DNA from 4 places in the Streptacidiphilus sp. MAP12-33 genome. Region 3 is predicted to be linked to each of the others. Evidence: riboswitches for the same ligand, from Rfam matches in the RefSeq annotation. Region 3 holds a riboswitch; each other region holds the start of a gene.
What was found. A riboswitch is a leader RNA that binds a small molecule or an ion and turns the genes downstream of it on or off. The one in region 3 is predicted to bind cyclic di-AMP.

Region 1: another riboswitch for cyclic di-AMP. It lies ahead of ABH931_RS20830 (NlpC/P60 family protein); the one in region 3 lies ahead of ABH931_RS10215 (C40 family peptidase).
Region 2: another riboswitch for cyclic di-AMP. It lies ahead of ABH931_RS32195 (M23 family metallopeptidase); the one in region 3 lies ahead of ABH931_RS10215 (C40 family peptidase).
Region 4: another riboswitch for cyclic di-AMP. It lies ahead of ABH931_RS11065 (family 16 glycosylhydrolase); the one in region 3 lies ahead of ABH931_RS10215 (C40 family peptidase).

The regions. Positions count from the first base shown of each region.
Region 1 is NZ_JBGCCA010000020.1:111,234-118,903, reverse strand. Features, by position in the region: gene ABH931_RS20870 (FHA domain-containing protein) at 1-52, shown strand, start outside; gene ABH931_RS20865 (serine/threonine-protein kinase) at 63-1,118, shown strand; gene ABH931_RS20860 (GntR family transcriptional regulator) at 1,179-1,610, shown strand; gene ABH931_RS20855 (ABC transporter ATP-binding protein) at 1,610-2,524, shown strand; gene ABH931_RS20850 (hypothetical protein) at 2,521-3,489, shown strand; gene ABH931_RS20845 (hypothetical protein) at 3,577-3,840, shown strand; gene ABH931_RS20840 (SCO4226 family nickel-binding protein) at 3,969-4,217, shown strand; gene ABH931_RS20835 (isoprenylcysteine carboxylmethyltransferase family protein) at 4,228-4,848, opposite strand; cyclic di-AMP (ydaO/yuaA leader) riboswitch at 5,052-5,235, shown strand; gene ABH931_RS20830 (NlpC/P60 family protein) at 5,309-6,256, shown strand; gene ABH931_RS20825 (hypothetical protein) at 6,331-7,080, opposite strand; gene ABH931_RS20820 (hypothetical protein) at 7,182-7,670, shown strand, end outside.
Region 2 is NZ_JBGCCA010000039.1:78,863-86,532, forward strand. Features, by position in the region: gene ABH931_RS32180 (undecaprenyl-diphosphate phosphatase) at 1-223, shown strand, start outside; gene ABH931_RS32185 (thioredoxin family protein) at 292-864, shown strand; gene ABH931_RS32190 (bile acid:sodium symporter family protein) at 985-2,049, shown strand; cyclic di-AMP (ydaO/yuaA leader) riboswitch at 2,151-2,278, shown strand; gene ABH931_RS32195 (M23 family metallopeptidase) at 2,291-3,070, shown strand; gene ABH931_RS32200 (hypothetical protein) at 3,301-3,600, opposite strand; gene ABH931_RS32205 (hypothetical protein) at 3,621-5,210, opposite strand; gene ABH931_RS32210 (PrsW family glutamic-type intramembrane protease) at 5,326-7,161, opposite strand; gene trmB (tRNA (guanosine(46)-N7)-methyltransferase TrmB) at 7,224-7,670, opposite strand, start outside.
Region 3 is NZ_JBGCCA010000007.1:206,947-214,616, reverse strand. Features, by position in the region: gene ABH931_RS10230 (8-amino-7-oxononanoate synthase) at 1-204, shown strand, start outside; gene ABH931_RS10225 (LLM class flavin-dependent oxidoreductase) at 458-1,369, opposite strand; gene ABH931_RS10220 (MarR family winged helix-turn-helix transcriptional regulator) at 1,456-1,902, shown strand; gene ABH931_RS10215 (C40 family peptidase) at 1,895-2,362, opposite strand; cyclic di-AMP (ydaO/yuaA leader) riboswitch at 2,511-2,682, opposite strand; gene ABH931_RS10210 (SAM-dependent methyltransferase) at 3,039-4,412, shown strand; gene ABH931_RS10205 (hypothetical protein) at 4,402-5,043, shown strand; gene ABH931_RS10200 (MFS transporter) at 5,095-6,357, shown strand; gene ABH931_RS10195 (MFS transporter) at 6,679-7,670, opposite strand, start outside.
Region 4 is NZ_JBGCCA010000008.1:177,017-184,686, forward strand. Features, by position in the region: gene ABH931_RS11050 (class I SAM-dependent methyltransferase) at 1-174, opposite strand, end outside; gene uvrB (excinuclease ABC subunit UvrB) at 288-2,366, shown strand; gene ABH931_RS11060 (TerD family protein) at 2,489-3,067, shown strand; cyclic di-AMP (ydaO/yuaA leader) riboswitch at 3,217-3,382, shown strand; gene ABH931_RS11065 (family 16 glycosylhydrolase) at 3,387-4,559, shown strand; gene ABH931_RS11070 (TerC family protein) at 4,732-5,739, shown strand; gene ABH931_RS11075 (TauD/TfdA dioxygenase family protein) at 5,719-6,681, opposite strand; gene ABH931_RS11080 (TetR family transcriptional regulator) at 6,794-7,408, shown strand; gene ABH931_RS11085 (ABC transporter ATP-binding protein) at 7,462-7,670, shown strand, end outside.

The DNA.
Region 1 (7,670 bases), on a different contig from region 3:
CGCCGTCGCCCGCCTGCTGCGGCGCCACGAGCCCGTGGTGATGCGGGGATAGGCGGGGGCTGATGTCGGCCTTCACACCGAGCCCGGCGCCCGGGACGCCCTCCGGGCTGAGCGGTCGGCGCGTCGCCGGGTACCTGCTGGAGCGGGAGCTCGGCCGCGGCGGTATGGCCGTCGTCTACCAGGCCAGGGACCTGCGACTGGAGCGCACCGTCGCGGTCAAGCTGCTGTCGCCGCAGCTCGCGCTCGACGACACCTTCCGGCGGCGGTTCGAGCACGAGTCGCGGGTGGCCGCCGCGCTGGACCACCCGCACATCGTGCCGGTCTACGAGGCGGGCGAGGCCGACGGCGTGCTCTACATCGCCATGCGCTACGTCCACGGGCGGGACCTGGCCGCCCTGCTGGACCGGGCCGGCCCGCTGCCCTCCGCGCAGGCGGTCAGGATCACCGCGCAGGTCGGCTCGGCCCTCGACGCCGCGCACGCCCACGAGCTGGTCCACCGCGACGTGAAGCCCGGCAACATCCTGCTGGCCGAGGGCACCGATCCGGAGCACCCCGAGCACGTCTACCTGACCGACTTCGGCCTGACCAAGAAGTCGCTCTCGCTGAGCGGCTTCACCACCGTCGGGCAGTTCGTGGGCACCCTGGACTACGTCTCCCCCGAGCAGATCAGCGGCAAGCCCGTGGACGGCCGCTGCGACGTCTACAGCCTGGGCTGCGTCGTCTACGAGATGCTGAGCGGCGCGCCGCCGTTCCGGCGTGACGACGACTTCGCGCTGCTGTGGGCGCACCAGTACGACACCCCGCCCGCCCTCACCTCCCTGCGCGCACAACTGCCCACCGCCGTCGACGCGGTGCTGGCCCGCGCCCTCGCCAAGACCCCGCAGGAGCGCTACGACAGCTGCCTGGACCTCGTCTCGGCCCTGCGCGCCGCCTTCGCCGGCCCGGTCCCCGTCGCGCCCGGGAGCCCGGTGGCGGGGCACGCCCCGACGAGGGTGGTCACCGCGCCTCGGCACGGTTCGGATGTCGAAGCCGGGCCCGGAGAGCCGCCGGTGCCGCCGCGCTGGGCCTGGCCGGTGTTCGCTCCGGGGGTGGATCCCCACTCCCACCTGCACGGTTGACGGCTCGTCGAACTCTGCCACACTATTCCACTAACAGAATAGTGAAAGGGTGGTGTGGACGTGATCGAGTACCGGATCGACCGGCGCTCCGGGGTCGCCACCTACCTCCAGATCGTCCAGCAGACCAAACAGGCGCTCCGGCTCGGCCTGCTCCAGCCGGGGGACAAGCTCCCCACCGCCCGCGAGGTCGTGGAAGCCACGGCCATCAACCCGAACACGGTCCTCAAGGCCTATCGGGAACTCGACCGGGAGGGGCTGGTCGAGCCACGGCCCGGCCTCGGCACCTTCGTCCGGCGCACGCTCGGCAACGCGGACGCCACCGGCGACGCGGCGCTGCGCGCCGAGCTGGGCGCCTGGGTCGACCGGGCGTTCGGGGCGGGGCTGGACCGGGAGGACGTGACGGCGCTGATGGGCGCCGTCCTGGACACATACGAACAACGGGAGTCCGCCCCGGCCGAGCAGGCCGTCGGCGGCAGGGAGGGGAGCGGTTGATGGGGGACAACGTGGCCGGGCGCGAACCGGCTCTGACCGGACGGGCCGTGGCCAAGAGCTTCCGGCGCCGCCAGGCGCTGCGCGGGTGCGACTTCGAGATACCCGTCGGAGCGGTCTGCGGCCTGGTGGGCCCGAACGGCTCGGGCAAGAGCACGCTGCTCTCGCTCGCGGCGGGCCTGCGGCAGCCGAGCCAGGGGGAGTTGCGCGTCCTCGGCCTGCGACCCGGCCTGGACGAGGAGTTGCGGTCGCGGATCGCCTTCGTCGCCCAGGACAAGCCGCTCTACGCGCGGCTGACCGTCGCCGACACGCTGCGGCTGGGCCGTGAGCTCAACCCGCGGTGGGACGACGCGCTCGCCGACGAGATCGTGCGGCAGGGCCAGTTGCCGCCGACCAGCCGGATCGGGCAGCTCTCCGGCGGCCAGCGCAGCCGCGTCGCGCTCGCCCTCGCGCTCGGCAAGCGGCCGGAGGTGCTGCTGCTGGACGAGCCGATGGCCGACCTCGATCCGCTCGCCCGGCACCAGCTCATGGGCACGCTGATGGGCCAGGCCGCCGAGCACGGGACCACCGTGGTCATCTCCTCGCACATCCTGAGCGAGCTGGAGGGCGTGATCGACCACCTGCTCCTGATCGAGGGCGGCCGCGTGCGGCTGTCCGGCGAGGTGGAGCAGATCCTGGACGCGCACCGGCTGCTGCACGGCGCCGAGGGACTCCCGCTGGACGCCCACGGCATCGTCGAGGACCGCCGCACCGGACGCGGCCGCACCGCGCTCGTCCGGGCCGACGGGCCGATCGCGGAGGGCTGGCAGGTCGAGACGCCCAGCCTGGAGGAGCTGCTCCTCGCCTACCTGCGCTCGCCGCAGGCGGATCCTGCCAACTCCACTGCCCACGCCTCGCGTTCGGAGGTCGCCGCGTGACCACCGCCACTCTCGCCCCTCGCCCGGCCACGCGGGGCGGCCTGCGCCCGCGCGGACTGGGCTGGTTGATCTGGCGTCAGAACCGCATCACCCTGGCCGTTCTGACGGTCGGCTGCGCCGCGCTGATCGCCTACCTGCTGCACGAGCGCTCCGCGCTGGACACCGTGGTGGCCAGGATGAACGCCCTGCACTGCGATCCGGACAATCTCTCCAGCACGGCGTGTGCGCAGGCCGACAGTGCGCGGTACGGCATCGCCGAATCCTGGCACCAGGCCGTCTCGGCCACGCTCCTGCTGCCGGGGATCTTCGGTGCGGTGCTGGCGGCGCAGCCGCTGGCGACCGACTTCGAGCGCCGTCGGCACCTGATGCTGTGGAGCCAGTCCGTCTCTCCGCGCAGCTGGTTCACGTACCGGATGGCCCTGCCCGGCGCCGCGTTGCTCGTGCTGAGCACGGTGCTGTCGGTTGTCGTCCGCTGGGGTGGCTTCTGGTCCCACCCCGGGTTCGGCCTCTCCTCCTGGGAATCCCCCGAGGACTTCTTCGCCGTGGTCCCGGTCTTCCCGGCGCTGGTGCTGGCCACCTTCGCCCTCGGGGCCCTGGTCGGACTGTTGCTGCACCGGCCGATCCCGGCTCTCGGCGTGACCGTCGTGCTGTACGTCGCGCTCGTCTGGGCGCTGGACAAGCTGCGCCCGCATCTGATGCCGACCTTCTCGATGGTCGGCGGAACGAACGCCACGGGCATGCCCGGAAACGCCTGGGTGGTCGACGACGGCATCGTGCTGAACGGCAGATGGGTCGGCTACGGCCAGTGCCCCGGCAGGGACTGCAGCAACGCGCAGTGGTGGATGCGCTACCACACCGTCGCCCAGTTCAGTCCGATGCTCTGGATCATGACGGGCATCCTCGCCGTCCTGACCGTACTCCTGGTCCTGGCCTCCTACCGCCGCCTGCGCGCGCTCACGCGCTGAGCGGCTGCCCGTCGCCCGCTTTGCCCGCCTTTCCCACGTGCTGAGACGGGTCGTCCCGCGCACTGGGAAGGCTGGCATGCTGGGACGGTGAGCGCGGTCCTGGAAACCCCCGTCCCGCGCCCGGTTCGCGTCGCGACCGGGCCCTCCCTGATTGCCACCGCCGTGCCCGGCCGTGGCCTGCTCGGGCGCCTTGCCGCGGTGCTGAGCGCGCACCCCGTCCAGGCGTTCGCCGTGCGGACGACCGCCGGCGGCCCGGCGGTCGTGGAGATCACCGTCGCGGACGCGCACCGTGCCCGGGTCCGGGCCAAGCTGCTGCGCATGGTCGAGGTGCTCGACGTCGTCGAGCCCTGACCACGTCGGGACCTGATCTCGTCGAGCCCTGAAGAGGCCGCGGACGGGCGGCGGGCGCATCCTGGAAGGGCCACCGGACCGTCCCGGGACGGCCCCGGGCCGGCGGCCGAGGGAGGTGTCTCGCGATCATGACTCTCTTCATGGACGTCCACCACGGCATGAACGGGATCACCGCCGAGCAGTTGGCGGCGGCGCACCAGGCCGATCTCGCCATTGAGGCGGAGGAACACGTCCACTTCAAGCAGGCCTGGGCGGACCCGGAGTCGGGCACCGTCTACTGCCTGTCCGAGGCGCCCTCGATGGACGCCGTCCAGCGCGTCCACGAACGGGCCGGACACATGGCGGACGAGATCCACGCGGTCCCGCTCATGGTCTGAGACCTCTCGCCTACCGTCGCCGGACCCGGCGTGGCAGCAGTGCCGGGACGCGGAGGCGGTAGGCGAGGAACCGATCGCCGAACTCGGCCGCCATCAGGTCGTCCTCGACCCGGACCCGGTGCAGTGCCCACGGCACGGTGACGGCCGTGTAGAGCACCCACACCCCGAATCCGAGGCCCAGCGCGGCGCCGAGCACCAGCCCGAGGAGTCCCGTGTAGATGGGATGCCGCACCAGGCCGTAGGGACCGGTGGTGCGCAGCTCGTGGCCCTCCTGCACCAGCGGGACACCCGCCCACATCACCCCGAGCACCAGCCGGGACCAGACCAGGAGCGCCGTCGCCGCGACGGTGAGGGCCGCACCCGCGACGCCGAGCACCGGGTTCCAGTACTGCAGGTGGCGCCAGAACGGGCCGTCCGGTCGCCGGGTCAGCTCGATCAGCACCAGGATGCCGGCCACCAGCGCCACCCGCGCCGGCATCGAGGCGCGCAGGCTGCGCAGCCACGCCCGACGGCGCTCCGGCGAACCGGCGCCGCGGGACCCGAAGTACACCGCCGCTCCCACCCAGGTCACGGCGAAAACCACGATGCAGCCGTAGACGACGCCGTGCACGGCAGTCTGCACTCCGCTCATGTCTCCAGGGTCGCGCGGCGTCGGCCTGCGCGGCCTCCACCCCGAGGTGGAGCCGTGGGTGGACACGTGTTTCTGACGCGCCAGTTGATTCGGTCACGATCGGGCAACTATGGTTCCCTTTCGAACCGCTGTGCAGTCGATCTTCCGAGGGGGGATCCGCGGCGGTTCCCGTCGAGTCTGTCGAGGGTTCGGTCGTTCCGCGCACGGCGTGGGCACCGGGGCCGAGACGGAGCCGGGGACCCACGTCCTCGGGGTGAATCGGCATCAGGTCGACCGCTACGCGCGGGCGCACGCAGGTGCGCACGGGCGGCGGCCGGTGAGATGTCGTAGGGCGAGACTTCCGGCCCGAACCCGTCAGCTCACCCGGTAGGCGGCCAGGAAGAAGGAGCCCGTCCAGGTGGCGTCCCACCGCCGTCCCGCCGCGCCCAGTCGTACCCGCACCCGAATATCCGCGCTCACCGTGGTCGCGGCCACCAGCGTCGGCCTCGCCACGCAGTCGGCCCAGGCCGCTCCGCAGCCGACCACGGCGCAGCTGAAGTCACAGCTGGACCAGCTGAACAACGCGTCCGACCAGGCCGTCGCCGCCTACGACCAGGCGCAGGCGCAGCAGCAGGCACTGCAGCACAAGGTCTCGATCCTGGAGGACGAGATCGCCCGCGAGCAGGCCAAGGCCAACACGCTGCTCGACAGCGTCGGCGCGATCGCCCAGAGCCAGTACATGACCGGTGCGGTGGACCCGACCGTCCAGCTGATCCTGACCAGCGACCCGAGCGAGTTCCTGCAGAAGGCCTCCTCGATGAACCAGCTGTCCGGCAACGAGGCCGCCCAGCTGAGCCTGCTCCGCACGCAGGAGGACCTCCTCTCGCGCGAGAAGGCCGAGGCGGAGCAGGAGCTCCAGGCCCTCCAGGCCGTCACCCAGCACGCCGCCGCGCTGAAGGCCGCCGCTGCCGCCAAAGTCAAGGCGACGCAGCAGCTCCTCAACTCGATGACGCCCAGCCAGCGCACCCAGCTGACCGGCGGCACGGGCTCCAACCTCCACCCGCACGGCACGGCGGGCGACTCGATCGAGATGGCGGCGTTCGCGGCGGCGAAGACCCGCATCGGCGACCCCTACAACTGGGGTTCCAAGGGCCCGAACGAGTTCGACTGCTCGGGTCTGATGCAGTGGGCCTACGCCCAGGCCGGCTACTCGCTGGGCCCGGACACCTACGCCCAGATGGCCGAGGGCACTCCGGTGGCCTCCGTCGCCGACCTGCAGATCGGTGACCTGGTCTTCTTCAACGGTGGCCAGCACGTGGGCATGTGGGCCGGTGGCGGGATCATCCTGCACGCCCCGCACACGGGGGCGTACGTGCGCATGGAGTCGATCACGACGGTCGGCACGATCTACATGATGCGTCACATCTGAGACACGGTTGCCGCGCGGCCTCCCGCCCACCGGGGACGGGAGGCCGCGCGTTCGCGTCACACGCGTCGTATGCGTCACATGCGCCAGTGCAGCGTCGTCGCGTCGTCGTGGCGCTTGCCGTGGAACGTGCCCTCGGCCAGGGCGAGTTCGGCCTTGCGGACGGAGTCGGTGAGGTGGGCCGGACCGTCGGCGGCGAGGGTGTCGAGCAGCTCGGTCCAGCTCCAGCCGAAGCGTTCCACCAGGCGGGTCACCCCGTCGGACAGCGCGGCGGCCTCGCGCACGCGGGCGAGTGGGAAGGACGCCGTCACCGCGTGCTCGGCGGCGTCCGGGCGGGTGGAGGCGACCCAGAAGCCGCCGGGCGTGTTGCGCAGCCCGCTGACCGACTCGCGGTCGTAGGCGGGCAGCTGGTCGATGCGGTCGTCCGCGACGACCTCGATCCGGCCCTCGGAGGTGCGGACGACGACGGGCGAGTCGGCGAGCACCAGGCAGTCGAGGCGGTCGGCGCCGGGGTCGGCACGCAGCAGCGCCACGGTGCTGGAGGGGCTGTCGGGGTTGCCGTGGTCGCACTGCGGGTGCAGGTCCCGGGTGCGCAGGATCGCCTGCCGCAGCACCTCCGGCAGCGGCTCGTCGGGGTGCGCCAGCAGGAACGCGCCGAGCTGCCCCGCGAGACGGGCCACGAACCACGGCACGTCGTGGACGCAGCCGGTCGGCAGACCGCTCGGCGTGGCGCCGTCGAGGACCAGGGCGAACTGCGGCCCGGCGAGGACGAAGTCCTCGTTCGCGGACGCGTCCGGGCTCGGCTCGCAGCTGTAGCGGATCTCCACGGCTCTCCTCGCGGGTCGACCTGTCGGGGGGCATATGCGACCTTCCCCGATCATGCCCCGAGTGGCCCCGGAGACGCGTGAGGCTTCTCTAGGCTGCTGCCATGGATCCCGAACCGGAGCCCGGCGAAGCGCTCGACGCCCGGGCCGCTGTCGAGGCCGCCTTCGGGGCCGCGAGCGGTGCTGCCTCCCGCTCCCAGGCCACGTCCGGGCCCGCTGGGGCCGCCGGGCCCGGACCGCGCGAGCCCGGTTCCGGGCCCGAGCCTGCGGTCGATCCCGTGGCCGATCCCGCGGCCGAGCGGGACGCCGGACCGCGTGAGCCCGCACCAGGGCCGCGTGAGCCCGCGCCAGGGCCGCGCCGGTTGGATCCGCCCGCCGCCGCAGCGCTGCTACGGCTCGCCGCGCGGGTCGAGCGCGACCTGCTCGCATCAGGGCTGAACGCCAAGCCGTACGAGGTGACGCCGTCGTCCCTGGCCGGCGTCGAGGTGGAGGTCGACGCGTTCGACGACGCCGTCGGCGGTGTCTGGCTGCACTGGCGCACCCACCCCTCGGTCGGTTCCGAGGGATCCGGCGCGACCTCGGTCCGGGTGGTG
Region 2 (7,670 bases), on a different contig from region 3:
GGCGATCGGTGGTGCGGCCCTGCTGAAGATGCCCGGCCTGCTCGGCTCCGAGGGCGCGGGCATCCACGGCCAGCTGCTGGCCGGCAGCGTCGCCGCCTTCGTCGCGGGTTACGTCGCGGTGCGGTTCCTGGACAAGTACTTCGAGACCAAGACGCTGACCCCGTTCGCGATCTACTGCTTCGTCGCCGGTGCCGGCAGCCTCGCCTACCTGTCCTTGCAGTAGTCCCGTGGCCGGGCGGTGACGGCGCGTCGAACACTTTCCGGTGCCGCGCGGGTGTTGCACTGGACGATGTGCGACGACGACCACTGCGGGCCCTGTGCCTCCTCACACTGACCGCCCCGCTGCTCACGCTGGCCGGCTGCGTGGAGGTGGACGGGCGCGGGGCCGCCCTCGCACCGCACTACGCGCAGCCCTTCGTCAGCGTCGCGCCGGTCGCGCCCGCGCCGGTGCCGACCGGGTACGACGCCAAGGCCGACGCGGCCGGTGCGGTCGCCGCGGCGCTCGCGCGGTCGCGCCGGGACGGGCGGCCGGTCCTGGTGGAGTTCGGCGCCTCCTGGTGCGTGGACTGCCAGGCCCTGGCCCAGCGGACGACCGAGCCGGCCGTGAGGCTGTTGCTCCAGCGCGACTACCGGCTGGTCACCGTCGACGTCGGGCACTTCGACCGCAACACCGCCCTGGCGGCCCGCTGGATCGACCTCAAGCGCAGTGGCATCCCGGCGCTGGTGGTGCTCAACCCGGACGGCAGCGTCCGGGCCACCACCCAGGACGGCAGCTTCGCGGGCGCCCGCACGCTCTCCTCCGACGCGATCGCCGGACAGCTCGTGGCCTGGCTCTACCCTGTGCACCCCTCTTCCCGATCATGACGAGATTCGCTCGAAGTCATGAATCGTCGCAGGTCCGCTGGATGGTGCGGGTACGCACCTGATCTGATGCCGCCACAGGCGCACGATCAGTTGCGCACGTGTGCCGGAAGGCGGTCCACGATGAACTCCACCCTCTCCGTTCTGGTCGCGTCGGCCCAGCGACGGCTGCTCTGGATCATGTTGCTGGCCTACGCCCTCGCGGCGGGCTGGCCCGAACCGGGCCTCACGCTGCGTGCGGTGACGCCGCTCCACCTCGGCGGGGCCGCTGTCCCGCTGCAGGCCGGCCTGCTGGCCGCCGTGGTCTTCAACGCCGGGCTCACCGCCCGCGCCGAGGCGCTGCCCGGCCTGCTCCGCCACCCCCGGGCCCTGCTCGTCGGGATCGCCGCCAACGCGCTGGTGCCCACCGCCCTGCTCGCCGTCGGCGCCCTCGCGGCGGACGGCTGGCACAGCCCGCACGAGGCCCAGAGCCTGCTGGTCGGGCTCGCCCTGGTCGGCGCGATGCCGGTCGCGGCCGGGGCCACGGTCTTCGCCCAGGGCAGCGAGGGCAACGCGACGCTGACGCTGGGCCTGGTCATCGGCAGCACCCTGCTCAGCCCGCTCACCATCCCGCTCGGCCTGCACCTCGGCGGCTTCCTCGCCTCGGGCCCGTACGCGGCCGATCTGCACGCGGCGGCCGCCCACGCGTGCAGCGTCTTCGCCGTCGTGACGGTGGTCCTGCCGTGCGCGGCCGGTCTGGCGCTCGGCCGGTGGTCGCGGGCCCGGCACCCCGGCGCGCTCACCGCCGCGCTGCCCTCGGTCCGGGCGGCGAACCTGGCGGTGGTGGTCCTGCTCAGCTACACCAACGCCTGCGGCGGGCTGGGCCAGGTGGTCGCCCGCCCCGACCCGGACTTCCTGTTGCTGGTGGCCGTCGCCACCGCGGCCATGTGCGGGGGCTCGTTCCTGACGGGCTGGATCCTGGCCGGGCGCCTCGGCCTGCCGCGCGCGGACGCGATCGCGCTGGCCTACGCGTCCGGCATGAACAACAGCAGCGCGGGCGCGGTCGTCGCGGTCACCCGCCTGCCGGGGAACCCGGCGGTGCTGGTCCCGATCCTCGCGTACAGCCTGCTCCAGAAGCTGCTGGCCTCGGCATTGGGAGCGTTTGTCCGGCATGCCCGGTTCGATGACGAAACTTCAGTCGGACGGTGAGCCGGCGGGAGCAGTGGCCGCTGTGGTCCCAACTGCACCCCGGGAACCACTTGGATTCAGGCCGCTTTAGTATTAACTTTCCATAACAGTACGCACGGACGTCGTGTGTATCGCCTAATCCTCATGGAACCGGGGACCCAACGCACCTGGGGTGTATCGGCCTTACGGCCGTAGGAGACCTCCCTCTCCGAACCCGTCAGCTAACCCGGTCGGCGAAGGGACGGAAAGGAGCACGCCAGTCATGGCGGCATACCCGGCCGAGGTCGAGACCCCGGCGCCGACCGAGCAGCCCTCCCTCGCCCTGCCGCGCCAGCGCGGCGCCGCGTTGGGCCTGGCAGCGATGGCCGTCGGCGCCAGCAGCGTGATCGGCCTCGCGGGTCCCGCGCTGGCCGCGGACCACGGCGAGCGCGTCGAGCACGGCGGCGCCGCGGGTTCGCTCTTCGTCGACGAGCACGCACACGCGTCGGCGGCGCACGGCTCGGACGCCGGTTCCGCACTGCTGGACCGCATCCGCACCCAGGGCACCCCGGAGCAGCACACCGCCGCCGCGCCTGCGGCGGCATCGGCCCGCATCGAGGCCGCGGCCGCGGCCTCCGCCAAGGCCGCCGCGGCGGAGCGCGTCCGCGCCGTCGGCACCCTGGTCCCGCCGATCGCCTTCGCCGCGACGGGCCTCGGCCGCGATGCCTCCTACTGGTCCCACCTCCACCCGGGCCAGGACTTCCCGGCCCCCGCGGGCACCCCTGTCCGCGCGGTCGGCGCCGGCACCGTCACCTCGGCCGGCTGGGCCGGCTCCTACGGGTACCGCGTCGTGGAGACCCTGCCGGACGGTACGGAGATCTGGTACTGCCACCTCTCCGCGATCGCCGTCGGCCACGGGGCTGTCACTCCCGGCCAGCCCCTGGGCCGCGTGGGATCCTCCCGCGGCTTCACGTCCCCCCACGTCTACCTCGAGGTCCGCCCCGACGGCGCGGAGCCCGTCAACCCCACGGCCTGGTTCGCCGCCCACGGGCTCAGCCTGTAGGGGCAACAGGGGCACGGGGCCCTGCTCGACGTACCGCGTGCGCGACAATCACCCAGCCTTCGGCCGGGAGGTGCCCCTGAGGTGCCCCCTCCGGCGTGCGGATGGTCCTCACTGAGCAGGGCCGTCCGCACGCCGGTGGTTTCTCGCGCACGCCGTACATGAGCAGAGCCCCGCGCAGTTCCTCGCGCCCCGCAGGTTGCTGAGCTACCTGCGGGAGCTGACGGGAACCCTTACTTGCGGTCGGCCACAGCCCAGCTGGCCAGCGCCACCGTGCCCGCCACCGTGAGGACCGACGGCCAGGCGCCCAGCTTCTTCGCCAGCGGGTGGGAGCCCGCGAACGCGGCCAGGTAGAGGCCGCCCAGGCCCGCCGCCGCCTTCGGCCCGGCGGCCTTCTGCCACTGCCGCGCGGCCAAGCCGCCCGCCGCGGCGAGGGCGACGCCGCCGAGCTCACGGCGCTTCGTCGCGCGGGCGACGGCGAAGCCGCCCACGAGGCCGGTGGCGGCTATCAGCGAAGAGGGGACCTGAGCCATGGAAAGTGAACCTCCGTCAATCAGTTTGTGCGCGTGTTGTGAAGATGGAGTCCGACATAGCCGATGTAAATCCGGCCCGTTCCCGAGCAGTCGTCGTGGTAATGCAGTCGCGGTGCCGTACCGCCCCCGCCTATTCGCAGGTGGGCGCCCATGAAGACCCGGCCTGAGGAGTCGACCTCCACCGGGACGGGCAGCAGCCGCTCCCGCTTCCACTTGGCGTTCGTGCTCACCGTGCGGGACTCGCCGCGGATCACCTTGCGCGGCGGGAAGGGGTGGCAGTCGGGCGGGGTGTTCTCACACCAGCTGCGGAAGTCGCCGCCGGCCGAGCCCGCCTTCGCGGACTCCGCGTAGTCCTGGAGGGCCAGCAGCGCGTCCCAGGTCATCCGGACCCAGGTCGGGTGGTCGGTCTGCTCGTCCAGCTCCTTCGTCAGCCGCGCGTCGCCGGTGAAGTCGAGCAGCGGGAACTCGTCCAGGCGGTCCAGCAGCTCCGCGAAGGTCGCGGGCTCCGCGTCCTGCGGACGCACCGGGCGGCCGGAGAGCGTGCGCAGCTTCGTGCGGACCGCGCGCAGCTCGCTGTACTGCTCGTCGTACTCCGCCGCCAGCAGCGACTCGCGCTCCTCCGCGGCCCGCAACCAGCGCCGGACCTCCTGGAGCTCCTCCGCGCGGGCCCGCTGCTCGTGGGCCTCCTCCTCCTCGTGGTCCACGAGCAGGCCACCGGGCTGGATCGCGTCCGCCTCGGGCAGGCCCTCGGGCCGCAGCGGCGGCAGGCCGACCAGCTGGTCCGGCAGGGGAGCCTGCACCGCCAGCCGCCGAGGCAGCCAGGCCAGCAGCCCGGACGCCCGGCGCAGGTTCTCCTCGATCGTCGAACGGGACATCACCCGGTGCCGCGACGCTTCCGGCGCCCAGGCCGGGTCCAGGCCCGGCAGGTACGTGCGGACCGCCCCGCCGTAGACCCGGTGGTGCTCCAGCGCGGCGTTGAACGTCCGCTCCGCGCCGGGCGCGAGGGCGTAGAGGACGGCGATGCCGCTGCAGCTGCGCAGCAGCGGATCGACGGTGTCGTCGAGCCAGTCCTCGAAGTCGGTGTGCAGCGGCGTGCTGGCCACGACGATCGGCAGCCGCCGGTCCGGGTCGCACAGCTCGTCGAGGATGGTGTCGACGTCGGCGCGCTCGATCACGCCGGGCAACGCGTGCACCCGCGCCGAGCCGGGCTGCTCGCCCTCCGTCGCGTCCAGCACGTCCAGCAGGCCCCGGGCCAGCGCCGGGACCGGCGCCTTGGCGGGCTCCTCGCCGCGCACCGGCAGTTGCTCCGCGTCCAGCTGGACCCAGGTGCGGCCGTCCTTGGCCGTGGCCACGGTCAGCGAGGTCTGCCAGATCCCCTGCACGGTGAACTCGCGCAGCCGCCAGCGGGCCAGCCGCCCCTGCACGGCCTTGCCACGCGCCACCTGGTCGAGCACGGCCTGCGGCCCGACCCGGCGCCGCCCGTTTCCGGTGCCCGGCTCGTCGTAGTGCAGCGCCTTGAGCCATTGGCGCAACTGCTGTTCGGCCAGGGCAACAGTCTCCTGATGCCCGTGCCCACTGGTCACGGCCATCCGGTAGATGCCATCGGTCACCGGCGCTGCCTCCTGACGCTGTGTCGGCGTCGCCGCACGTCAGTGTGCGGATATCAAGAACAACGCGTCGGGGGGTGCTGATGGTTCCGGTACGGCCCAAGTCAGCGTGCGGGAATCACGGCCCGGCGGGCGGGTCTTGGGGTTGCCCGGCCTGGGGCTCGGCGGTGGCGGGCCGGGTCGCGGGGTAGTCGTAGGTCCGCGGCACCTCGGGCTGCTGCTGGTACTGCGGCTGCGCGGGAGGCTGGGCCTGCGGATACGGCTGGGTCTGCGGGTAGGGGCCGGCCTGCGGGTACGGCTGGTGCGCGTACGGCGGGTACTGGGGCTGCGGCTGCTGCGGGTAGGGGCCGGCCTGCGGATACGGGCGCGGCCCGGGCTGCCCGTAGGCGTGGGGCTGCTGCGGCTGGACTCCCGGCCGGCCGTACGGCGAGTACGGCCCGTACGGACTCGGCCCGTACGCGCCCTGCACCGGATACCCCGGAGCAGGACGCTGCATCGGCACGCCCATCGGCACGCCCATCGCGACCGGCCGACCGAAGGCCGGAACCAGCGGCGGGTGCTTGCGGAACCACTCCTGCTCGCCGACGCGGGCGAATACCGACCCCACCGCGTCCTTGCGCTCCCACAGGTGGTGCAGCAGCTCCTGCTCGCGCTCGGTGAAGTGCGCCACCGCGAGCCCGCGCGCGACCCGTTCGCGCAGCAGCGCCAGCGAGGTCGCAAAGGACAGGTACTCCCGCATCGCCCGGTCCCCGGGTGGACCCTGCTGGAACTTGGCCAGCGCCCGAGCCTGCTTGCGGGTCCGCATCGACGACAGCACGACCGGCACCGGCGCGCTCATCCAGCCCGCGGTCACGTAGACGGCCAGCTGGCGCCCGACCGTCCGCAGCTCGTTGCCCCGGGCCCAGACCAGCAGCCACACCATCAGGGCGAAGACCGGGACCATGAAGAGGAAGTAGACGGCGAAGAAGCCCGACGTGCCGAGCGAGGGGGAGCTGTTCCAGGTGCCGTGCATCAGCATCGCGAAGATCCAGCCCGCGATCGGCGCGCAGATCCGCTGCCAGCGCTTGCGGCTGATCGCCGCGACGCCGAAGCCCACCGCCGTCATCGAGGTGAACAGCGGATGCGCGAACGGGGACATCACCTCGCGCATCAGGAAGGTGAAGACCGTGACGACGACGGCACTCCCGCCGTCCGGGCTGCCCTCGGACACCGAGCGGCCGATGTAGAGGATGTTCTCGGTGAAGGCGAAGCCGGTCGCGGTGAAGCCCGCGTAGACCGCCCCGTCGACGATGCCGGTGAAGTCCCGGCGGCGGAACAGGAAGATCAGCAGCAGCGCCGAGCCCTTGCAGGTCTCCTCGACCAGCGGCGCGACCAGGCTCGCGCCCAGCGTCTCGCTCCCGCCGATCTGGTGGCTGACCAGCAGCGAGGTGAAGTAGTTGTTGGCCAGGTAGGCCACCAGCGCCGCCGCGCAGGCGCCCCAGCCGAAGCAGGAGAGCAGCAGCTTCCACGGCTTGGGCTCGACCCGGTCGAGCCAGTAGAACGCGCCGAGGATCAGCGGCACCGGCAGCACGGCCAGGGATATGCCGACCAGGAACCCGGAGGTGCCGGTCAGGTGCTGCACCTTGGCGAGGATGACCACCCCGCACAGGGCCAGCACCAGCACGACCGCGAGCAGGCGCAGCCACCGGTTCTCCAGCAGGTTGCGCCGCACCTTGTAGCGGAAGCTGGTGGGCGGGCTGAACGGCAGTGCGTCGGCGCCCCCGGCCTGAGGAGCCGCGGGCAGCCCCTCGGGCAGCGCGACATCGGCCCCGGCCCCGGCCCCGAGGCCGGCGGGTCGCGGTTGGGCTGTCGGTTGGCCTGTCGGCTCGGCTGTCGGCTGACCTGTTGGCTGAACCGCTGCTGTTGCTGCCCCCGCCGCCGGGTCGGCGGCGGGCCCCTCGTACGCGCTGCTCACCCCACGACCTTAGCGGGGGCGCGGAGCGGCGGATATGGAGTTCCAGTAGGAGTTGTCGCCGGTCAAACGCGCCGGAACAGCAGATCCCGGACGACGTGCCCCTTGGCGAGCCCCTGCCGCTCGAACTTGGTCACCGGCCGCCAGTCCGGCCGCGGCGCCCAGTCCGCGTGCAGGTTCGTCAGCTCCGGGGTCGAGCTCAGCACGTCGAGCATCTGCTCGGCGTAGGGCTCCCAGTCGGTCGCGCAGTGGACGGTCGCCCCGGAACGCAGCCGGGAGGTGGCGAGCGCGACGAACTCCGGCTGGATCAGCCGGCGCTTGTGGTGCCGCGCCTTGGGCCAGGGGTCGGGGAAGAAGATGCGCAGACCGTCCAGGCTCCGCTCGGGCAGCTGGTCCCGCAGCAGGACCACGGCGTCGCCCTCCGCGAGCCGCAGGTTGTCCAGCCGGTCGGACTCGATCCGGCGCAGCAGGTTCCCGTGCCCGGGGGTGTGCACGTCCACCGCCAGCACGCA
Region 3 (7,670 bases):
GTGGTGGGCGTCCGCGCTCCCTCGCCGGAGGCGGCGCTGGCCTGGGCGACGGAGCTGCGCGCCCGGGGCCTCGGCGTCGGCTGCTTCCGCCCGCCGTCTGTCCCCGACCGCTTCAGCCGCCTCCGCCTCACCGCTCGCGCGGACCTGACGGACACCCAGATCGCCTGGGCGGTCCAGCTGATCGCCGAGACGGCACCCCGTTAGGGGCGCAAGGCTCTGCTCGATCGGCTGCGTGCGCGGCAGGCCACCTGCACGCGGGTGGTCCTCAATGCGCGGGCAGATCGCCTGGGCGGTCCAGCTGATCGCCGAGACGGCACCCCGTTGGGGGCGCGAGGTTCTGCTCGATCGGCTGCGTGCGCGGCAGGCCACCTGCACGCGGGTGGTTCTCAATGCGCGGGGCCGTCCGCCCCGGGTGGTTTCTCGCGCGCGCGGCCGATCGAGCAGAGCCCCGCGCCCGTCACGGTGCGACCTCCTGCCGAAGTGGCCTGATGATCTCGTTGACCAGCCACCGCACCACCCCGGGCGGGTAGGGAGCGCGCAGGCTCAGCACCAGATGCGTGAAGCCGAGCTCCACCAGCCGCGCCAGCGTCGCCCGGTCGCCCGCCGGGTCGGCGTAGTCGACGATGTACTGCACCGACCGGGTGAGCGTGCGCGGGTCGCGGCCGATCGCCGCGCAGCGCGCGTCGAGGACGCGGGCGCGCTCCGCCAGGTACTCGACACGGTTGTGCGGTGGGCCCGGGATGTTCCAGATGTCGGCGTGCTCGGCCACCAGGCGCAGGGTCCGGTCGCCCCAGCCGCCGATCAGCAGCGGCGGGCCGCCCGGCTGGACCGGCTTGGGCTCGTTGCGATGGTCGGTGAGGGTGGTGAACGGGCCGGCGAAGTCGAAGACCTTCTCGCTCCACATCGCGCGCAGGATCGCGATCGTCTCCTCCAGGCGGGCCAGGCCCTCGCCGGGGGAGACCAGCGAGAGGCCGTAGGCGGCGTACTCGGCCTCCGCGGGGTTGGGCCCGGCGACGCCGCCCGCGCCAGGCGGCTGGTGGGTGCCGCCGACGCCGAGGCCCAGGACGAGCCGTCCGCCGGAGATGACGTCCACCGTCGCGGCCATCTTGCCCAGGACGGCGGGTGGCCGGATGCGGTTGCTGGTGACCAGCAGCCCGAGCCGCAGGCGTCGCGTCCGCGCGGCCAGCGCGCTGAGCAACGTCCAGCCCTCGAGGATGGTGCCGTCCGGGGGCCCGGCGACGGGCATCAGGTGGTCCCAGAGCCAGGCGTCCTGGATCTCGGGGGTCTCGTCGGCCTCCTGCCAGACACGCAGGATCTCGTCGTAGCCGACGCGCATGGGTGTGGTCTTGACGCCGAAGCTCAGTGCCATGGCGGTGTCCTTCCCTCGGGCAACACCGTCAGGCTAGCCGATCATCAGCTCTCCTGACTATCAGGATCGTCGACTACCATGCGGGCATGACCGACGACGTGACGCCGGGCGCCCTCCAGGCCCGGCTCGGCTACCTGCTCAAGCACACCCAGCTCCGCTTCGCCGAGGCCAGTGCCCGCGCGCTCGCGCCGCTCGGGATCGACGGGCGCGAGCTGGCCGTTCTCGCGGTGTTGGCCGCGGGGGCGGCGGGGGAGCCGTTGTCGCAGGCGGAGGCGGCCGCCGCCCTCGGCGTCGACCGGACCACGATGGTGGCCCTGGCCGACGCGCTGGAGGCCAAGGGGCTGGTCGAGCGACGTCGCAGCCCCCACGACCGCCGTCGCAACGCGCTCCACGTGACCGGGCCCGGCGCGGACCTGCTGGCTCGCGCCGAGGCCGTCCGCCACGAGGTCGAGCGCGGGTTCCTCGCCCCGGTGGCGGAGGCGGGCGAGGATCCGGACGCGCTCGCGCGCCTGCTGGCGCTGCTGCTCAGTTGACCCGGCCGAACCAGACCGAGTCGGTCCAGATGTGCTCCAGCTTCACGTAGCTGCCGGAGTGCGGCGCGTGCCAGATCTCCCAGTGACCGGCGTAGATGCCGACGTGGTAGACGTACGAGCCGTAGTGGAAGAAGACCAGGTCGCCCGGCCGCAGTTGACGGAACGAGATGTGCTGGACGTGGTTGTACTGGTCCTGCGCCGTGCGCGGCAGGCGGTGGCCGGCGCGCTTGAACGCGTAGTAGGTCAGACCGGAGCAGTCGAACGAGTTGGGGCCGGTCGCGCCCCAGCGGTAGGGGTCGCCGTGCTTGGACTGGGCGATCCTGAGGGCCTTCTGCCCTATGGTGAGCGCGCTCGCGTCGGCCGAGGGGGCCGCGACGGCCGTGCCGCCGAGGAGGGCGCCGGTGGCGGCGAGGGTGGTGAGCCCCGCCTTCAGGCGCCGGCCGGTGGAGCCGTCGTTCACGCCGAGGAGCCGATTGACGCCGCTCTGCGGGCGTCGAGCGTGCCGGCCGCGGCCGGGCCCGTTCTGGTGCCCGGGCTGCCCTTGGGGGTGGTTCTGGATCTGGTTCAGGGCATGGTGACGCGCGGAATCATGGGACGCGGACATGCGGAAGCCCTTCCGGAACCGCCTACGAAAGTCGTCCCTGTCGGGTTCGGGCTCCAGAAGCTGCCCGGCCGCGCACGACACGTGCTTTGCGGCTTCACCCCAAGGCTCGGCGTTTCCCTGACGCCGTGCCGTCCTGCCTGGGTCTCCCGTTCTCGCCTGTCAGGTGTGTGTGAGCACCTGGCGTCCGACCGGTGGCGAGACTAGGCGTCCGGCCGGACCGCCCCGCCACGGTGGCGAGGACTTTGTTCGTTCGGCGGACAGTATTGGCACGTTTTTATGCCGTCTTCACGTTCCGCCAGGCCATTGTGATTCTTGTCACGCGACGTTTGGGTCGCAATTCCTGCTGCGTCCGGAGTAACGGCAAACGGATTCCAGAAATCGATTTCTCCTCGCGGGAATAGGTAATGACCTGCGTAAATGCAGAAATCGGAGGAGATCCTTCACCCGGTCGGCCCACGCCGTTTAGTGGCCCCCAAGTGGCTGGTTCCGAATCCCCTTCCGGCGGGTGCGGCCAGGCGCCTAGATTGGGCGCGTGACTGATGATCGAGACACCGGGAGCGCCGCCACGCCGCAGGGGGTCGACCGCACCGCCCTCGGCGTCGCGCTGGCCCGCGCGGCGGAGAGTGCCCGCCCGGACCGACTCTTCGACGACCCCTACGCCGCCGCGTTCCTGCGCGCCGCCGCCGTGGACGAGGGCGGGCCGCGCGAGCTCCGCACGTCCGGCCGCGAGCGGACCGAGGCGTGGCAGGCCATGTCCGCCCATCTGGTGCTGCGCACCGCCTGGTTCGACGACTACCTGCGCGAGGCGGTCGCCCCGGACGCCGGCTGCACCCAGGTGGTCCTGCTCGCCGCCGGGCTCGACTCCCGGGCCTTCCGCCTCGACTGGCCCGATGGCGTCACGCTCTTCGAGCTCGACCTGCCGGAGATGGTCGCGTTCAAGGAGGGGGTCCTCGCCGACGTCGGGGCCCACCCCCGGGTCGAGCGCCAGGTCGTGACGGTCGATCTGCGCGAGGACTGGGCGACGCCGCTGCGCGCCGCCGGGTTCGACCCCGGGCAGCCGACCGCCTGGCTGGTCGAGGGCCTGCTCGTCTACCTGGAGGCGGCGGACGCGGCCGCCCTGCTGGAACGGATCGGCAACCTCTCCGCCCCCGGCAGCCGGCTCTCCCTGGTCCGCGACGGCTCGCTGCGCCGCACCCGCGAACTGGCCGTGCGGGACCCGGCCATGGCCGGGGCCACCCGACTGTGGCGCGGAGGGCTGCGCCGCAACCACGCGCAGTGGCTGCGCCACCACGGCTGGCTCGTCCACGAGACCGGCGAGGCCGAACTGCGCGACCGCTACGGCGCCGACCGCGTCAGCGACGACTACGGCTTCCTGCTCGCGGAGCGTCCCGCGCTCGGCGAGCGCCCCCGCCGCCCCGCCGCGCGGCTGCTGGTGCTGGACCCCGAAGGCGCGGTCTTCCTGCAACGCCACCACGACGCGGAGGTCGGCCCGCACTGGGTCCTGCCGGGCGGCGGCCTCGACGAGGGCGAGGACCCCCTCGCGGGAGCGCTGCGCGAGACCGTCGAGGAGACCGGCTGGACCGACGTCGTCACCGGTCCGGAGCTGTGGCGCTGGGAGCACGACTACCACCGCGGCGACGTGGGCCTGGTCCGTCAGCACGAGGTGATCTTCCTGGCGTCCGCGCCGCGCCGCGACCCGGTCGGCGACCTGACCGCCTCCTTCGCGGCGGACGGCATCCTCGACTGCCGTTGGTTCACACCCGCCGAACTCGCCGAGGTCGAGGAGGTGCTGTGGCCGCCGCAGCTGGTCTCCCTCCTCGCCGACCTGCGGCGCGACGGCCCGCCCGCGAAGGCGGTCGACCTCGGCTACGTGCCGAACCGGCAGGAGCCGAACCATGCGGACTGACCCTGCGAGCGGCCCTGCGAGCGGCCCCGCGAGCGGTCGTGCGATCGGGGCGGCAGGACGCTGGGAGCACTGGGAGGGCCGGCTGCCGCGCTTCCTGCAGCCGCCGCCCTTCCTCACCCCTGCCCTGGACCACAGCGAGCGCGTGGTGCGGCCCCGGCTGGCGCTGCTCTACTTCTGCTCGGCCGTGATCCTGGTGCCGTGGACGATCCTGCTCTTCCTCACCCTCCCCGGCCGTGAGCGCGCCGCGCACTGGGACGTCGCCTGGGGCGGCTTCGACGCGTTGCTGATCATCGTCTTCACCGCCTGCGCGGTCCGGATACTGCGGCTGTCGCCGCGCAGCGCCATCGTGACGGCGGTCGCGGGCGCGCTGCTGGTCACCGACGCGTGGTTCGACGTGATGCTCGCCTCGACGACCCGGGACTTCGTCGAGGCGCTGGTGATGGCCCTGCTGGTGGAGCTGCCGCTGGCGGCGCTGTGCTTCCGCACCTGTTTCCGGGTGCTCTCACTGCTCGAACAGGCCCGGCCCTACCTGCGGGAACTCGGCTTCACCGTCCACCACGGCCAACTGGTGCCGCCACCGGACTGGCCCCACCCGAGCGGGCGCGGAGGTGACGCCGCGACCGGGGCGTAGGGCACGGCCGGGCGCGTCCGCTGTCGGACCCGCCTGGCATAGTGCTGCGTTATGGCGAGCGGCACGGGCGGATCACTGGGGCGGGCATTCGGATGGCTGTGGACCGCGTACGCGGTCAGCACGCTCGGGACGTGGCTCGCCTTCGAGGCGTTCCCGATCGTGGCGATCCGGGCACTGCACGTCGGCCCGATCGAGGTCTCGCTGCTCGCCGCCGCCGGCCCCGCCGTCGGCGCGGCCCTCGCGCTGCCGCTGGGCCCGTGGGTGGAGTTCCGGCGCAAGCGGCCGGTGATGGTCGGGATGGACCTGCTGCGCTTCGTGGTGCTGGTGAGCCTGCCGCTCGCCTACGTGCTCGGCGTGCTGAGCTTCGCCCAGCTGCTGTTCGCGCAGGTGGTCGTCGGCGCGGCCGACATCACCTTCAACGCGGCCAGCGGCGCCTGCCTGAAGTCGCTGCTGCCCCGCGAGGACCTGCTGCGCGCCAGCGCCCGCTTCGAGTCGACGATGTGGACCTCGTCCGTGATCGGGCCGCCGCTCGGCGGCGCGATGATCGGGATGTTCGGCCCGGTGGTCACCCTCCTGGCGGACGCCCTCAGCTACCTGCTCTCCGCCCTCGGGATCAGCGCGATGCGCACGGCCTCGCCCGAGCCCGAGCACCGCTCGGAGCGAGCCACCCGGGGCATGTCCCGCGGCGACCTGCTCGCCGGCTGGCGGTTCATCCTCGGCCACCGCACGCTGCGGCCGCTGTTCTTCAACAACCTGCTCGTCAACGGCCTGATCATGGCCAGCTTGCCGCTGCTCGCGGTCCTGATGCTGGGCCGGCTCGGGTTCGCGCCGTGGCAGTACGCGCTCGCCTTCGCCCTGCCTTGCCTCGGCGGCCTGCTGGGCTCCCGGCTGGCCCGCCCGCTCGTCGCCCGCTACGGGCGCACGCCCGTGCTGTGGACCTCGGGCGTGCTGCGGGTCTGCTGGAGCCTCGGCCTGGCCTTCGTCGGGCCCGGGGTGGCGGGGCTGGCGCTGGTCATGGTGGTCGAGTTCGGCCTGATCACCTGCTCCGCCGTCTACAACCCGGTCTTCGCCACCACCCGGCTGGAGCAGACCCCGACGGACCGCGTCGCCCGCACCCTCTCCGCCTGGTCGGTCGGCACCAAGGGCTCGGTCGCGCTGCTGACGGGCCTCGGGGGCCTGCTGGCCGCCGCCATCGGCCCGCGCGCGGTCATCGCGCTCGCGGGCGTGCTGATGCTGGCCACCCCGCTGCTGCTGCCGCGCCGCGCGGCCCTGCGCCAGGCGGAAGCGGTAGAGCCGGTGCCGACCGCCGCCTGAGCCCGCCGCTCGGGCTTGCCCGCCGTTCGGATCCACCGCCGGGCACCGCGCGGCCTAGCCGTTGCCGCCGTTCGGATCTATCGCCGGGCACCACCCGGCCCCGCCCCGCCGTTGCCGGCGTTCGGATCCACCGCCCGGCCCCGCGCGGCCTAGCCGTCGCCGCCGTCCGGATCTATCGCCGGGCACCACCCGGCACCGCCCCGCCGTTGCCGGCGTTCGGATCCACCGCCCGGCCCCGCGCGGCCTAGCCGTCGCCGCCGTCCGGATCCACCGCCGGGCACCACCCGGCCCCGCCCCGCCGTTGCCGGCGGCCGGGGCCGGTCAGTGCTGCTGCCGCTCCGCGCGCGGCATGCGCGGCAGCGCGAAGGCGGCCAGACCGACCAGCGCGAGGACGGCCGCCGTCGCGGCGAGGGTCCAGCCCGCCGCCGTGACCGGGCCGTGGGTCGGCGCCCAGGAGAGGAACGCGGTGCCGAGCGCCGCGACACCGATCGAGCCGCCGAGCTGCTGCAGGGCGTTCAGCACGCCCGAGGCGGAGCCGGACTCCTCCTCGGAGACGCCCGCGAGGGCGATGTCGAACAGCGGGCCCATCAGCAGGCCCATGCCGGCGCCGCTGACCAGCAGGGCGGGGAGCAGCTCCCAGGTGGTGACGGCGAGACCCCAGTGCGCGAGGGTCGCCCACAGGGCCAGCACGCCGAGGGCCATGACGACCGCGCCCGCGTGGATGATCCGGCGGCCGAACCGCGCGCCGAGGACCGCGCCGCTGGCGACCGCTCCGGCGACGATGCCCAGCGACATCGGGATGAAGGTCAGACCCGCGTGCAGCGGCGTCCACTGCGCGCCGAGCTGGAGCGTCAGAGTGAAGGTCAGCATCAGCCCGGACATCCCGGCCGAGAACAGCGCGACGACGACGATGGCGGAGCGGAAGGCCCGGCCGCGGAAGAGGCTTGGTTCGACCAGCGGTGCGCGGTCGGTCGCGGCGCGGCGGCGCTGGAGGGCGGCGAAGCCGGCGAAGAGCGGGAGCGAGAGCGCCATGGAGGCGAAGGTCCAGGCCGGCCAGCCGAGTTCGCGGCCCTGGATGAGCGGGTAGACCAGCAGCACCATGGCGGCGCTGAGCACCGCGACGCCGGGCAGGTCGAGGCGCCGGGCGCCCGCGGTGCCGGGATCGGCGGGGATGACGCGGGCGCCGAGGAGGGCGGCGGCGAGGCCGACCGGCAGGTTGATCAGGAAGATCATGCGCCAGCCGGTGCCCCACAGGTCGGAGCCGACCAGCAGTCCGCCCAGGGTCGGGCCGAGCACGGAGGAGAGCCCGAGGA
Region 4 (7,670 bases), on a different contig from region 3:
GACGCCGGGGCCGCCGCCGATGTCGAGGACCCGCGCCGGGCCGGTGGGCAGGTGGCGGTCCAGCAGCTCCAGCGTGCGCAGCCGCTCCACCCGGCCGCGCGCGTTGCGGTGCAGGCGCTCGGCCTCGCAGTAGTCGTCGGTGTAGTACTCGATGATCTGCCGGGGGATGCTCATGACGAGATGCTGCCAGCGGGCCGACGGGCGGCGCCTTCGAATATCGGGGCCGTTTGTCAGTGCCGGGTCGTACGGTTGGTGGCGTGAGACCCACCACCGATCTTCAGCGGTCCATGGCGCCCTTCGAGGTCGTCAGTCCCTACCAGCCCAACGGCGACCAGCCCACCGCCATCGCGGAGCTGGAGCGCCGGGTCCGCGCGGGTGAGAAGGACGTCGTGCTGCTCGGTGCCACCGGCACCGGCAAGTCCGCCACCACCGCGTGGATGATCGAGAAGCTGCAGCGGCCCACGCTCGTCATGGCTCCGAACAAGACGCTCGCCGCCCAGCTGGCGAACGAGTTCCGCGAGCTGCTGCCCAACAACGCGGTCGAGTACTTCGTCTCGTACTACGACTACTACCAGCCCGAGGCGTACATCGCGCAGACGGACACCTACATCGAGAAGGACTCCTCGATCAACGAGGAGGTCGAGCGGCTGCGCCACTCGGCCACCAACTCGCTGCTGACCCGGCGCGACGTCATCGTGGTCGCCTCCGTCTCCTGCATCTACGGCCTCGGCACGCCGCAGGAGTACGCGGACCGGATGGTCCAGCTCAAGGTGGGCGACGAGATCGACCGGGACGCGCTGCTGCGCCGTTTCGTCGAGATCCAGTACAACCGCAACGACGTCGCCTTCACCCGCGGCACCTTCCGCGTGCGCGGGGACACGATCGAGATCTTCCCGGTCTACGAGGAGCTCGCGATCCGGATCGAGATGTTCGGCGACGAGATCGAGGCCCTCTCCACCCTGCACCCGCTCACCGGCGAGGTCATCAGCGAGGACGAGTCGGTCCACGTCTTCCCCGCCTCCCACTACGTCGCCGGCCCGGAGCGCATGGAGCGCGCCATCACCGGCATCGAGGCGGAGCTGGAGCAGACGCTCGCCACGATGGAGAAGCAGGGCAAGCTGCTGGAGGCCCAGCGGCTGCGCATGCGCACCACGTACGACATCGAGATGATGCGTCAGATCGGCACCTGCTCCGGCATCGAGAACTACTCCCGCCACATCGACGGGCGCACCGCCGGCACCGCGCCGAACACCCTGATGGACTTCTTCCCCGAGGACTTCCTCCTCGTCATCGACGAGTCCCACGTCACCGTGCCGCAGATCGGCGCGATGTACGAGGGCGACGCCTCGCGCAAGCGGTCCCTGGTCGAGCACGGCTTCCGGCTGCCCTCGGCCATGGACAACCGGCCGCTGAAGTGGGAGGAGTTCGTCGAGCGCATCGGGCAGACGGTCTACCTCTCCGCCACGCCGGGCAAGTACGAGCTCTCCCGCTCGGACGGCCAGGTCGAGCAGATCATCCGCCCGACCGGCCTGATCGACCCGGAGATCGTGGTCAAGCCGACCGAGGGCCAGATCGACGACCTGGTCCACGAGATCCGCAAGCGCACCGAGAAGGACGAGCGCGTCCTGGTCACCACCCTGACCAAGAAGATGTCGGAGGATCTCACCGACTACCTGCTGGAGCTCGGCATCCGGGTGCGCTACCTGCACAGCGACATCGACACGCTGCGCCGCGTCGAGCTGCTGCGCCAGCTGCGCGCCGGCGACTACGACGTGCTGGTCGGTATCAACCTGCTCCGTGAGGGCCTCGACCTGCCCGAGGTCTCCCTCGTCGCGATCCTGGACGCGGACAAGGAGGGCTTCCTGCGGTCGCCCACCTCCCTGATCCAGACGATCGGCCGTGCCGCCCGTAACGTCTCGGGCCAGGTGCACATGTACGCGGACCGGATCACCGCGGCGATGGACCACGCGATCAGCGAGACCAACCGGCGTCGCGAGATCCAGCAGGCGTACAACACCGAGCACGGCATCGACCCGCAGCCGCTGCGCAAGAAGATCGGCGACATCCTGGACACCCTCACCCGCGAGGACATGGACACCGCCGAGCTGCTCAGCACCGGCTACCGCCAGGGCGGCGGGGGCGGCCGGGGCCAGAAGGCGCCGGTGCCGGTGCTCGGCCTCAAGGCGGACGCCAAGGAGGCCAGGAGCCTGCCGGCCGCCGAGCTGGCCGAGCTGATCGCGGAACTGACGGAGCGTATGCACAATGCGGCCGCCGAATTGCAGTTCGAGATGGCGGCCCGCCTGCGTGACGAGGTGAACGAACTGAAGAAGGAGTTGCGCCAGATGCGCGAAGCCGGAATGGCCTGAGTGTTCGACGCCCGTTTTCTTCACCCGTCCTTCGGGCCGAGCGCCTATGGTGCTCGATAGAAGCTGCACAGGGAACGGACAACGGTCCACGGGCGTCCGACACATGTGGGGAGGGCCGAGCCATGTCGGTGAGTCTGAGTACGGGCCAGCGCATCCGTCTCGAGGGGCCGGAGGGGGAGGCGGGCCCGCCGGTGATCCGGCTCGGGCTCGGCTGGCAGGGGGCGCCACGCAAGGGGTTCTTCGGGGGGCGGCGGCGGGAGCGGGAGGTCGACCTGGACGCCTCCGCCGTGCTCTACGCCAGCCGCACCCTGGCCGACGTGGTCTTCTTCCGGCACCTGGTCAGCAACGACGGCTCGGTGCGGCACGCCGGGGACCGACGCAGCGGCGGCCTGGACACCGAGTCGATCAGCGTGGACCTGGGCCGCGTCCCGCCGCACATCACGCAGATCGTCTTCACGGTGAACTCCTACAACGGGCAGAGCTTCGCCGAGGTCCAGCGCTTCCACTGCCGGCTGGTCGACGAGGCGTCCGGCGCCGAGCTGGCGCGCTTCACCCTCAACGGCGGCGGGGAGCACAGCGGCCAGGTGATGGCGAAGGTCGACCGGGACGAGGACGGCGCCTGGCAGCTGACCGCGATCGGCGTTCCAGCGCAGGGGCGCACGTTCCAGGAGATGCTGCCGGTCATCGAGCAGTACCTGTGACGGTCGGTGCGGTCGGTGCGGTCGGTGTGAGAGAAGTCTCTTAGCCGACCGAATGTTTGGAGTCGATCTTTATATCTGCCTAATGTGCGGGGGTCCGCCCCCACAGTCGGCGGACACCCGCATCGGGCACGCCGAGTCCAGCCCCTCGATGCCGGGAAACGACGAGTCACCAGGGCCGGAGCGGGGGAACCACAGGTAAGCCGCCCCTGCCCTTTTCCGGGCCGGGGCTCGGGGTGAAGCCGCGTGCGCGCGGCCGGGCCACTACTTCTCCGGCCCGAATCCGACAGCTCACCTCGCAGGCGTCGGAGAGGCCCACCTCATGCGCCGCACCCTGTCGACCCCTGCCCGCATAGCCGCGCTCACCGCGGCGCCCGCCCTGCTGCTCGGCGGCGTCGCCGCCACCTCGGCCCAGGCCGCGACGCCCCGCGTCAGCGAGACCGGCCTGACCGCCACGACCACCGCCTCCGGGACCACCGCCAAGCTGACGGTCACGTCGAGCTCCTGCGTCACCTTCCGCTCCCTGGGCGTGGCGGTCCGCGACGCGGCCGGCAACAACCTGGACTTCCCGCAGTGGCACAGCAACGCGCGGGTCTGCTCCGGCGGTCTGACCCTCACCGCCTCCCGCCAGTTCCCGGCCGGCAGCTACACCATGTTCGGCGCCTACCTGGACACCGCCGGCACCTGGCACAACCTGGCTGCCAAGACGCTGACCGTCGGTGGATCCAGCACCAAGCCGACGCCCGCGCCGACGCCGACGCCCACGCCCTCCCCGTCGACCCCGGCCGCCGCCGGCTCGATCCCGGCCGGTGTGGCCTCCTCCAGCACGCCGATCTGGTCGGACGAGTTCAACTCGCTGAACACCAGCCGCTGGGTCTCCAGCACCACGACGTCGTACCAGTACGGGAACCACAACCCGAGCGACAACAAGCTCGACTGGCTGGACCCGAACGACGTCTCCGTCGCGAACGGCGTCGCCACCTTCACCGCGCAGCCCAGCTCGCACACCCTGGAGAACGGCAAGCAGGCCTGGACCACCGGTCTGCTGACCACGGAGGGTTCCCAGGAGGGCTTCCAGGTCAAGACCGGCGACTACGTCGAGTCCCGGATGAAGCTGCCGACCGGTCAGGGCGCCTGGCCGGCGCTGTGGACCTGGAAGAACGGCAACGGCGAGATCGACTCCTTCGAGTACCACCCGGACAACCCGAACCTGCTGGAGCTGACCAACCACGTCAACGGCGGCGGGACGTACTACACGAACGCGAACGCGATCAAGCCGGGTGGCTGGGTCACCATCGGCACCAAGTACGGCGCGAACTCGGTCGACTGGTACGTCAACGGCGTCAAGGTCTACTCGGACAACACGGGCGTGGGCGCCAACTGGTCCGCCTACCTGATCCTCAACCTGTCCCTCTCCGCCGGTCAGTACCACCCGGCGCCGAGCGGCAGCACCCCGATCACCTTCTCCGTCGACTACCTGCGCGTCTACCACTGAGGTTTGTTAATCTGGTCGGGTAAGCGGAGGGGAGTACTCCCTGAAACGACACGTCCGTCATCACGGCGGTGCCTCGGCACCTCCCGGGCGTGTCGGCCCGGCCGGTTCCCGGCAGGGCGGAGGAGACCTCCGGCAGTGAAGCACGCTCGCTTCTGCCGGAGGAAGGACGTCCGTGGACGTTTCCGTGGCCATGTGGGTCACCACCATCGTGGTTCTCGTCGCCCTGATCGCTGTCGACTTCTTCGTCGGCGGCCGCAAGCCGCACGAGGTCTCCATCCGTGAGGCGGCCGTCTGGTCCGCGATCTGGATCGGCCTCGCCGGGTTGTTCGCCGGCTTCCTGTGGTGGCACTCCGGTTCCGCGCCGGCCGGGCAGTTCCTCGCCGGGTACGTCACCGAGAAGTCGCTCAGCGTCGACAACCTCTTCGTCTTCGTGCTGATCATGGCGAAGTTCGCCGTCCCGCGCGTCTACCAGCAGCGGGTACTGATGATCGGGGTGCTGATCGCCCTGGTGCTGCGGGCGGTCTTCATCGCGGCCGGCGCCGCCGTGATCGCCTCCTTCTCGTGGATCTTCTTCCTCTTCGGGGCCTTCCTGATCTGGACCGCCTGGAAGCTGATCAAGGAGGCCCGCGGCGGCTCCCCGGACGAGGAGTACGAGGAGAGCAAGCTGATGCGCGCGGTCGAGCGCCGCTTCCCCACCACGGACGGCTACCGCGGCACCCGGCTCACCGTCGTCGAGGGCGGCCGCCGCCTAGTCACCCCGATGCTGCTGGTGATCCTGGCCATCGGCACCACCGACGTGCTCTTCGCGATGGACTCCATCCCCGCGATCTTCGGGCTGACGCAGGACGCCTACATCGTCTTCACCGCCAACGCCTTCGCGCTGATGGGCCTGCGCCAGCTCTACTTCCTGGTCGGCGGACTGCTGGACCGGCTGGTCCACCTCTCCTACGGCCTGTCGATCATCCTCGGCTTCATCGGCGTGAAGCTGCTCCTGCACGCCCTCCACGAGGCGGGCGTCCACGCCGCGCCGGAGATCGGCACGCCGCTCTCGCTCGCCGTCGTGGTCGGCGTCCTCGCGGTCACCACGGTGACCTCCCTGATCGCCTCACGCCGGTCGGCCGCGCGCCCGGCGGCGCCCGCGGCCGACGCGAAGGAGATCTCAGGAGCGGGGGAGCGCTAGCTCCTCCAGTTCCGCGGCCGGGACGATCCCGGCGACGCGTGGCGGCTCGGCCGGTTCCAGGAGCCGGCTGGGCTGCCCGTCGACGCCGACGGGCAGGTCGCCGTCGAGGGTGATCCGGCGGACCAGGCGCGGCTCGTCGCCGTAGTCGTTGACCGCGTAGTGCTGGGTGGCGCGGTTGTCCCAGATCGCGACGTCGCCGACCTCCCAGCGCCAGCGGACGGTGTGCTCGGGCTTCTCCACGAAGCGCTGGAACAGGGCGATCAGCTCGCGGCTGTCGTCGCTGGCGAACCCGACCAGGCTCTGGGTGAAGGCGCCGAGCAGGATCGTCTTCTCCCCGGTGACGGGGTGCACCCGCACCACCGGGTGCTCGGTCTTGAACGCGGTCGACACGAAGACCTGCCGGAACAGCTCCGCGACCTCTCGGTTCTCGGCCAGCTCCGGCCGCAGGCCGAGCCGCGCCGCGTAGTCGAAGTCGTTGGTGTGGACGGCCCGCAGGTGCTCGGCGAAGACCTTCAGGGCGGGCGGCAGTGAGCGGTAGGCGGCGGCGGTGTTGGCCCAGATCGTCTCCCCGCCGGCCGGTGGCAGCTCGACGGCCCGCAGGATGGAGGCGGCCGGATAGGAGGGCACGAAGGTCACGTCGGTGTGCCAGTTGTTCGCCCGCACGCCCTTGGTGGCGTCCAGCTCGAAGACGTATCGCCCGTCCGCGGCCGGGACGGTCGGGTGCCCGACCGGCTGCCCGAGCAGTCGGGCGAAGGCCTCGTGGCTCGCGTCGTCGAGGTGGTGCTGACCCTTGAAGAAGATCACCTTGTGCGTGTGCAGGGCCGCGCGGATCTGCGTGACGGTCTCGGCCGACAGCTCGCCGCCGAGCTTCACCCCGTGCGCGAGGGCGCCGATGCGACCACCGAGTTGCGTGAGTTGCAAGGGAGTTGGGGCCGTTGCCATGGCGTTCACCCTTCCGATGAGAACGTGTTGCAGCTCATCGTGGACCCGCGACGTTGCAGAGTCATGGCTCGTGCATGAAGGATCATCCGACAGCGTCGGCAAGGATGAGGGCATGAGCGAGAAGGAAGAGGCCGGGGCGCAGGCCCCGCGCCGTACGGGGCGCCGACCCGGTGGCGCCGACACCCGCGGCGCGGTCCTGGAGGTCGCCCGCGCGGAGTTCGCCGCCCGTGGCTACGAGCAGACCAGCATGCGCGGCATCGCCCGCGCCGCCGGGGTGGACGCCGCCCTGCTGCACCACTACTTCGGCAGCAAGGAGGGGTTGTTCCTGGCGGCGCTGGACTTCCCGATCGATCCCTCCGCGGTGGTCGAGCTGGTCCTGTCCGGCGACCGTGACGGGATGGGCGAGCGCCTGGCGCGCTTCGTCCTCGCCCTGTGGGAACAGCCCGAGGTCCTTCACCGGCTGCTGGCGGTGTTGCGCACGGCGGTCGGCAGCGAGCAGATCGCCGGGATCCTGCGCGAGTTCATGGTGCGCGAGCTGGTCCTCCGCCTCGCCGCCGACCTGGGCGGTCCGTCCCCCGAGCTGCGGGCGGAGCTGGTGCTCTCCCAGATCATCGGCCTCGCGGTGGCCCGCTACGTCATCGGTGCCGAACCCATCGCCTCCGCGACGCCGGACGAACTCGTCCCCCTGCTCGCCCCGACGTTGCAGAACTATCTGGCAGTCGAGTAGGTCGGGCGGTTCCGGTTCTTGACCGCAGGGGGCTCGGGCGCCAAACTCAGCGCATGATGAATTCAACGCCCGCGATCGACGTGCGCGGGCTGCGCGTCACGCGGGGCGGTAGGCCCGTGCTGCACGGGATCGATCTGGTGGTCGAGCGCGGCTCGGTCACGGGGCTGCTCGGACCGAGCGGCTGCGGAAAGACGACGCTGCTGCGCAGCGTCGTCGGAGTGCAGCGGGTCGAGAGCGGGGAGGTGCGGGTGCTCGGGCTGGC